One region of the Methylopila sp. 73B genome, then DNA from elsewhere that is predicted to be linked to it. Evidence: riboswitches for the same ligand, from Rfam matches in the RefSeq annotation. Region 1 holds a riboswitch; the other holds the start of a gene.

Region 1 (4,453 bases):
ATGGGCGGCGCGCCCGCGAAGCTTCGGGCGCCGCTCGGCAATCTCGCCAACCGCCTCGTCGGCTGCGCGCTGGCGCTGCCGTTCCTGGGCCCGATCGCACAAGCGCTGTCCGTCGTCGACGCCGATCCGGCGCGGCTCGCGGCGCTTGGCCATCTCGCCTTCAACCTCGCCACCGCCGCGCTGTTCATCGGCCTGCTGCCGCAGCTCGCGGCGCTTCTCAAGCGCGCGCTGCCCGACCGGCCGACGGAAGGCGATCCCGCCACGCCGCTGTACCTCGACGAGGCCGCGCTTTCGACGCCCTCGGTCGCGCTCGCCAACGCCGCGCGCGAGGTGCTGCATATGGCGGACGTGGTGGAGGGCATGCTGAAGGGCTCGCAGGGCGCCTTCGCCCATGACGACATCGGCCGCGTGCTCAACGTCAGCCGCACCGACGACGTGCTCGACACGCTCTACGACAAGATCCAGCTCTACATCGGGGCGATCGACCACGACCGGCTGAGCGACAAGGAGACCCAAAGGGTCTTCGCCACGCTCGCTCTCGCGATCAACCTCGAGCACATCGGCGACATCGTCGACAAGAACCTGATGGAGATGGCGGCGCAGCGCATCCGCGACAAACGCCTGCTGCCGCCGGCCGCGATCCAGCGCATCGACGCCATGCACGCGCGGCTGTGCGAGCACCTGCGCCTCGCGGTCGCGGTGTTCATGTCGGGCGACCACCAGGCCGCCCGGCGGCTGGTCGCAGAGAAGGAGCAGTTCCGCGAACTGGAGCGCGAGGCCACCGAACGCCATTTCGCCGAGATGCGGTCGGGCCGCGCCGACCAGATCGAGACCAGCGCGCTGCAGCTCGACATCACGCGCGACCTGAAGCGCATCGAGGCGCACATCGCAGCGACCGTCCACGGCCTGCTCGAGAGCGACGGCCAGCTTCGCGCGAGCCGGCTGGCGCCGGGGCGGTCCTGACCGGCGTCGCTCCTGTTGATGGGCGGGAGCTGAGGTCCCGAGTCGGCCGCAGCGCCAATTGACAGCCGCGACATGTCCGCCATAGCGTCCGCCGCGACGGTTCCCCTCGGGGATCAAAAGGGAACGCGGTGCGGGTCTAACGACCTCATGCCGCGGCAGCCCCCGCTACTGTAAACGGCGAGCGCTTCGTCACTCAGCCACTGGGCCTTCGGTCCCGGGAAGGCGACGACCAGCGCGGCGACCCGTGAGCCAGGAGACCTGCCGTCAGTCGTGTGGTCACACGCGAACGCGTCGGGCGGGGTGCACCGATGGTGGGCGAACCGTCGGCGCACGTGACGTGCGTTTGCGGCAAGACCTCGAGTTCGCGGTGACGTGCCACTCGTCCCGCTCGGGGTCTCCATGTCCAACCTGTTGTCCCGCCCACGGCGCGCCCACGCGGCCGCCGTCCTCGCCGTTTCCTCCGTCCTCGCCGCCTCAGCGGCCGCCCAGCAGGCGCCCGCCGACGACTCCACCGCGCTCGAAGAGATCTCGGTCACCGCGAACCGGGTCGAGGGCCCGGCCGCCGCGATCGGCAGCGCGGTCTCCTCGATCTCCGGCGAGGAACTGAAGCGCCGCCAGATCCGCGTCGTCTCCGACGTCCTGCGCGAACTCCCCGGCGTCGCCGTCAACCGCACCGGTCCGCTCGGCGCCCTGACCCAGGTCCGCATCCGCGGATCGGAGGGCAACCAGACGCTCGTCATCGTCGACGGGATCCGGATGAACGATCCGGGCACGAGCGCGGAGTTCGACTTCGCCAACCTGCTCAATCTCGAAGTCGAGCGCGTCGACGTGCTGCGGGGTCCACAGAGCGCGCTCTACGGCTCCGACGCGGTCGGCGGCGTGATCAACATCACGACCCGCAAGGGCGAGCCGGGACCGACGCGCTTCCGGGCGAACATCGAGGGCGGTTCGTTCGGCGCCCTCACCGGCACGGCCTCCGTGTCCGGCGGAACGCAAGCCTATGACTATCTCATCGCCGGCCAGGGCTATCGCACGAGCGGGATCTCGACCGCCAAACGCTTCGACGCCTTCGCGCCGACCTCCTCGCTCGACCGCGACGGCTACCAAAGCGGAACAGGCCTCGCCAAGGTCTCGGTTCGGCCAAATGAGCTCCTCGAGTTCACCGGCGTCGCCCGCTACACCGACTTCAAGGCCGATCGCGACGGCTTCGGAGCCGCCTCCGACGGATCGCCCTTTGCGGCCTCCGTCGACACTCGCGACACCGAAAAGGGCAAGCAGTTCTACGGCCGCGCGCAGATGACGGCGACGCTGCTCGACGGCGCCTGGGGCCATGTCGCGGGGCTGAGCTACACCAACTCCGACCGCCGCAGCTTCGACGGCGACGGTGCGAAGACCTTCGCGACCGTCGGCGAGATGACGCGGTTCGACTACCAGACGAACTACCGCTTCGCGACCGAAGCAGGGCTGCCGGCGAGCCACGTGGTGACCTTCGGCGCCGATCACACGCGCGACGCCGTAGACAGTTTCACGCAGTTTCCGTCTCAGCGCGCGCCCACCGTCAAGCAGCACATCGACAACGCGGGTCTCGTCGGACAGTACCAGCTCGGCCTGTTCGACAGCCTGTTCGTGACTGGCAGCATCCGACACGACTTCAACGACCGGTTCGAGGACGACACGACCTCTCGTCTGGCGAGCGCCTACACCTTCCAGCGCTCGAAGACCAAGATCCGGGCCTCCTACGGCACGGGCCTGAAGAACCCGACGACCTTCGAGCTGTTCGGCTTCGCCGACAACTTCGTCTCGAACGAGAACCTCACGCCGGAGAGGGCGCAGGGCTGGGACGTCGGCTTCGACCAGCCGTTCTGGAACGACCGCGTGGTCCTCGACGCGACCTATTTCCAGCAACGCGTGAAGGACTTGATCTCCAGTGAGTTCGTCCCGGCGAAAGGCGCGGGTCAGCCGGTCAACCTCGCGGGCAAATCCAAAATCGACGGCGTCGAACTCGGCCTGACGGTGAGGCCTTTCGCGGATGTCAGCGTCCGCGCCGCTTACACGTTCACAGACGGCGAGGATCCCAACGGCGACACGCTGGTCCGCAGGCCGCGCCACATCGGCAGCGTGAACGTCAACTACGTGTTCCTCGACGGCCGCGCGAACGCCAATCTTGGCGTCGTCTACAACGGCCGGCAGAAGGACAACCGGTTTGACGCCGAGACATTCGAGCGGGCGCCCGTCTCGCTGAAGGCCTACACGCTCGTCAACATGGCCGCCTCCTACAAGGTGACCGAGAACGCCGAGGTCTACGGACGGATCGAGAACCTCTTCGACAAGCAGTACGAGGAGGTCTTCACCTACAACACGCCCGGCCGGGCGGCCTATGGCGGCGTGAAGGTGTCGTTCTGACGGGCGGGCGGACGTTGGCGCCGGCCCTCTGGGCCGCGGCGGCGTTGGCGGGGGTTGCGCTGCGGCCGGGCCCCGTGCAGGCGGACCGCTCCACCACCCGCGCGGCCATCTCTGTGCTGAAGGCGGGCCGGCCTCGTGAACGTCGCGGCGGAACTGCAGCTCGACAACTGCGGCCAGCTCCCGCTGCAGACGATCGTTCAGGCCGGGTCGACCTGCTTGCCGTCGACGGCATGGGCGGTCCGCGGCCGCTCCGCCATCAGCGCCCACCCGGCGTTCCAAGACCTGCTGGAGCGCATCGGCGACCCTCGGCTCGTCGCCGCCAAGGGGCCGCCGCGGACGGTCACTCGGCCGAAAGGGCGGGGCGCCATGCATGGCTCGCGGCTAAGATCGGCGCTCTTCAAAGCGCCGTTCCGTCAAGGATCGACGCTCCCTCATCAACCATCACTTAAGGACCTTGCGCCGGCTAACCTTGATCCAGCTCATCCTTCGGTTATTAAGAAGCCTGGCTCATTACCCAGGGGTACCCTATGATGTCGCTCAGCTTCCGCGTCTCCGCCGCCGCGCTCTCCGCCACGCTCATCGGCCTCACGTTTGCTCCCGTGACGGCGCAGGCGGATCACTGGCGACACCGGCGCCATGGCTATTACGGCCATCATCATGACGGCGGCCGCACGGCTGCGGCGATCGTCGGCGTCGGCATCCTCGGGCTTGCCGCCGGAGCCGCGATGGCGGAGTCGTCCCGCGAGAGCTGCCGGCTTGAGCGGCAGCGGTTTCGCGACAGCCGCGGCGTCCGGCGGACGCGCACCATTGAGGTCTGCAGGTAACCGGCAGGGGTCCGCCACGGCGGCGTCTGCTACGTTCGCGTGTCGGTCCCCGCCGATCTCCTGCCGCACCTGAGGACATTCAAGGGGACGCCCAAGACGGAGAAGTGGGAGAGCCTTCACACGAAGGAGCCGGCTGAGGCGAGGCGTCGGTCCACTTGCGCCTTGGACCGGATTGAGGCGGAGTTCGCGGCGAAGCGTCGCGTGCGACGACAGAGACTCTGCAGCCGGCCCGCCGCCTACGAGACCCATCCTCTTCCGGACCG
Region 2 (4,453 bases), 800 kb from region 1:
GCCCAGTAAGCAGGACAGACACAATGCATATCCTCGTCATCGGCGCCGCCGGCATGGTCGGCCGCAAGCTTACCGAAAAACTCGTCGCCAAGGGCGCTCTCGCCGGCCGGACCATCGAGCGGCTCGACCTCGTCGACGTGGTTGTCCCCAAGGCCCCCGAAGGCGCGGCGTTCCCGGTCAACGTCTCGGCGGCCGATCTCTCCGAGCCGGCGACCGCGTCGCAGCTGACAGCCGACAAGCCCGACGTGATCTTCCACCTCGCGGCGATCGTCTCCGGCGAGGCCGAGGCCGACTTCGACAAGGGGTGGCGCATCAACATGGACGGCACCCGCTACCTGCTGGAGGCCATCCGCCACGCCAATTACGTCCCCCGCCTGGTCTTCACCTCGTCGATCGCCGTGTTCGGCGCGCCGTTCCCCGAGTACATCCCGGACGATTTCCACCTGACGCCGCTGACCTCCTACGGCGCGCAGAAGGCATGCTGCGAGCTCATGCTCGCCGACTACACCCGCAAGGGCTTCGTGGACGGCGTTGGGCTGCGTTTCCCCACCATCGTCGTGCGGCCGGGCGCGCCCAACAAGGCGGCTTCGGGCTTCTTCTCCGGCATCATCCGCGAGCCGCTGTCCGGCATCGAGGCGATCCTCCCCGTCGGCGACGACGTGCGCCATTGGCTGGCGAGCCCCCGCGCCGCAGTGCAGTTCCTGATCCACGCCGCCGAGATCGACGGCGCCGCGGTCGGCCCGCGCCGCAACATCACGCTGCCGGGCGTCGAAGTGACGGTCGGCCAGATGATCGAGGGCCTGAAGGCCGTCGCCGGCGACGCGGTCGCCTCGCGCATCAAGCGGGAGCCCGACGCGACCGTGCTGAAGATCGTGTCCGGCTGGCCGGAGGCCTTCGAGGCGAAGCGCGCCGCCGAGCTCGGCTTCAAGGCCGACGACAGCTTCGAGGCGATCGTCCGCGCGCACATCGAGGACGAACTCGGCGGGTCCTTCGTGGCGTAAGCCGCTCCGCTTGGGGCGCGGACTTCAACTCTGCGAAAGCGAGGCCGCGCCCTTCTGGCGGCGACCGTCGGCCTCACGGCCCGTCGGCCGCGGGCCGTGAAGCCGACCCAAACGCCATCCAATCCGGACGAGTTCAAAAGCACGTAGGTTGTCTTTCGCTACCAATTTTGATTGACAAAAGCAGCCGGCGGAGCTTCCCTTCCACCGTTGGTCTTTGTTTGGATACCCATCTGGCTGATTAATATCCCCCGAATTGTTGCGTGAATAGTTGAGATGCCCGGTCGACACGGTCGGCCCTGTGCGTTGACGTGCTTTTGCTGACGCGTCGACTGCGAATGCAGTTCTTCAAACAACGACACTTTCCGGGGAAACGCCATGAACTTGCAGAAAATGGGGCGCGCGTTTGCGTGCACGCTGACCGTGGCTGGCTTTGCCGCCGTCGCGCATGTCGACGCTGCTCAAGCCGAAGATTGCCCGGTCACTCACGCGGCGCTGAGATCAGCGCTTCTCCAGGCCGACGAAGTCGATTCCACCGGCTTGAACAACCACTACTGGGCGGTCGTGGTGAACCGTAGCGGGACGGTGTGCGCCGTCGCCTACTCAGGACCGACCGTTGGATCCCAATGGCTGCTCAGCCGTCAGATCGCCGCCGCCAAGGCGTTCACCGCGAACGGCCTCAGCCTTGACGGTGCGCCGATCTCGACGGCGATGCTGTACCCTTGGGTGCAGGGCAGCCCGAGCGGCGGCAATCCCCTCTTCGGTCTCGCGGCGGGCAACCCGCTGGATGGGGACGCCGTCTACGACGGCGACTACGCCAAGTTCGGAACGCCGGAGGACCCGCTGATCGGCAAGCGCGTCGGCGGCACGATCACCTTCGGCGGCGGACTTGGTCTCTACAGCGGCAACACCGCGGTCGGCGGGCTCGGGCTGTCGGGGGACACGGCCTGCGCCGATCATTCAACAGCGTTCCGCACGCGGAACAGGCTGGCGAGAACGCCGACCAACGTCGCCGACAAGATGATCTTCGACAACACGAACGGACATCCGCATTGCCCGAACGATAGGGGCACCGCAGGCGTAACTGTCCCGGCATCCTGACGCCGCCAACGAGCGGGTCGCGCCGCAGGTGATTGTTCCCGCCCGCCGCACGACAGGCCCCTGTGAGGCGCGCCGCGCGACGTGCGGCGCGCTGGGTCCACGACCATCGGCGGCTTGGCCGTCGCGGCGCGGGCGGCTAGCATCCGCATCGTTCGGTGCCCGCGCGAGCGGGAGAATCGGAAACGCGGTGCGAACCCGCGGCGTGCCCGACGCTGTGAGGGGGACCGGGACGGCATGACGCCACTGGCCGACAAGGCCGGGAAGGCGCCGCGCCCGGGACGATCCCGAGCCAGAAGACCGGCCGGACGCCAGAGCCATGACCGCGCGGACGGCGGGAGGGGCGTTGCATTCGCTGAAGAGGAGCGAAAGCGATGTCGCTTGCCGTGACGTCTCCGATGCCCCTGCCGCAGGGCGACCAGACCTCGGACCTTGCGCCGGCGGGGGCGTTCTCCGAAGCCGAGCGGGGCGCCGTCTACCGCGCCATCGAGACCCGCCGCGACGTGCGGAACGAGTTTTCGGCGCGCCCGGTGCCGGACGACGTCTTGCGGCGCATCCTCGCCGCGGCCCACGCCGCGCCCTCGGTCGGGCTGATGCAGCCCTGGAACTTCATCCTCATCCGCGATCCGCAGACGCGCGGCCGCGTCCACGAGGCGTTCACGCTTCGCAACGCGGAAGCCGCCGAACGGTTCGAGGGCGCGCGCGGCGATCATTACCGCAGCCTGAAGCTCGAAGGCATCCTGACCGCGCCGCTCAACATCTGCGTCACCTGCGACCGGGACCGCGGCGGGCCGCAGGTCCTCGGCCGCACGCACCAGCGCGACACCGACCTCTACAGCACGGTCTGCGCCGTGCAGAACCTGTGGCTCGCGGCGCGGGCGGAGGGGGTCGGGGTCGGCTGGGTCAGCATCTTCGACCCGGAGGATCTGAAGCCTCTGCTCGGCGTGCCGGAGCGCGCCGTGGTCGTCGCCTATCTCTGCGTGGGCTACGTCGATGAACTCTTCGTCCGGCCCGAGCTCGAGGCGCGGCGTTGGGCGCGACGGTCGCCGCTCGACGACGTGGTGTTCGAGGAGCGCTGGGGCGAGAGGCCCACTCAGGCCGAGTGAGGGCCCCGCCGGTTACGGTTTCGCCTGCGCCTTGGCGCAGCCGGCGACGCCTTCGAGCGCTTCGCTTGATCCTGTCGATGCGAAGGACGTGGAGACGCCCTCGATCGCGACCGACACGGCCTTGGCGGTCCGAAGAGCGCCAACAAGCTTGGCCAGGGCGGCGGGGTCGGCGCCTTGGCCAAGCGTCAGTTCGCCCTCCGACGCGGTCATGGGCAAGGCGACCGCGAGGCCGTCGGCGACAAACTGCGCCTCGACTGTCTGGCGCGTCGCGGCCTGGCCCTTGATGGAGGCCAGCACCACGCGCGCCGAGGCGCCCTTTTGGACATGGGGCCCGCCGCCCTCGCCGCAGGAGAACGAGAGCACGTCGCCGCCCTTGGTGGAGACCGCCGCCCAGTGCGCGCCCATCTGGTAGCCGGAGTTCCAGACCTCGGGGGCGTCCTGCGCCGATGCGGCGGTCGGGCCGAAGGCGAGCAAGGAGAGCGCGACGGCGGGCGAGAGGCGGGCTGAGATCATGGCTCGGGTCTCCTGCGGCGCGGATGGACCGCAGGAGTCATCGCCCGATCACGCTGGCGGAATCAACCCTGGCCGCGGCGACGCCCGGAGCCTGCGCGCCGCTCAGTGCTCCTGCTGCGTCATCTTGTCGACGAAGGCGATGCCGATGGCCGAGAGGATGAAGATCGAATGGATGATGGTCTGCCACATCACGCCTTCGGAGGTGAGCCCGCCGGGCACGCCGATCTTGCCGGCCTCGATGAAGGTGCGCAGGAGGTGGATCGACGAGATGCCGATGATCGCCATGGCGAGCTTCACCTTCAGCACGCCGGCGTTGACGTGGCTCAGCCATTCTGGCTGGTCGGGGTGGCCGGCGAGGCCGAGGCGCGACACGAAGGTCTCGTAGCCGCCGACGATCACCATCACGAGCAGGTTCGAGATCATCACGACGTCGATCAGGCCGAGCACGGTCAGCATGATCTGCTGCTCGGTGAAGGAGGTGGCGTGGCTCACGAGGTGCCACAGCTCCTTTAGGAATTGGAACACGTAGACGCACTGCGCGAGGATCAGGCCGAGATAGAGCGGCAGCTGGAGCCAGCGCGAGCTGAAGATGACAAGAGGCAACGGACGCAGGCGGCCTGCGGACAGGGGCTTTTCAGCGGACAAGGTCGGGTTCCGGAGTTGATGACGGTCGGCGATGCGCCGAGGGCCCCGGATAGCATGCGGCGCGGCGGTCCCGGGCGACCGCTCGAAGACGTG

Evidence for each region. A riboswitch is a leader RNA that binds a small molecule or an ion and turns the genes downstream of it on or off. The one in region 1 is predicted to bind cobalamin.
Region 2: it holds a riboswitch for cobalamin, as region 1 does, so the genes downstream of both, bluB (5,6-dimethylbenzimidazole synthase) here and K244_RS0111035 (TonB-dependent receptor) in region 1, are expected to answer to the same signal.

Annotation. Positions count from the first base shown of each region.
Region 1 covers NZ_JAFV01000001.1:2,272,655-2,277,107, reverse strand. The annotation lists gene K244_RS0111040 (Na/Pi cotransporter family protein) at 1-963, shown strand, start outside; cobalamin riboswitch at 1,044-1,244, shown strand; gene K244_RS0111035 (TonB-dependent receptor) at 1,363-3,366, shown strand; gene K244_RS0111025 (hypothetical protein) at 3,894-4,190, shown strand.
Region 2 covers NZ_JAFV01000001.1:3,073,520-3,077,972, reverse strand. The annotation lists gene denD (D-erythronate dehydrogenase) at 24-1,001, shown strand; gene K244_RS0114745 (heme-binding protein) at 1,377-2,099, shown strand; cobalamin riboswitch at 2,236-2,420, shown strand; gene bluB (5,6-dimethylbenzimidazole synthase) at 2,495-3,202, shown strand; gene K244_RS0114735 (hypothetical protein) at 3,215-3,715, opposite strand; gene K244_RS0114730 (TIGR00645 family protein) at 3,818-4,360, opposite strand.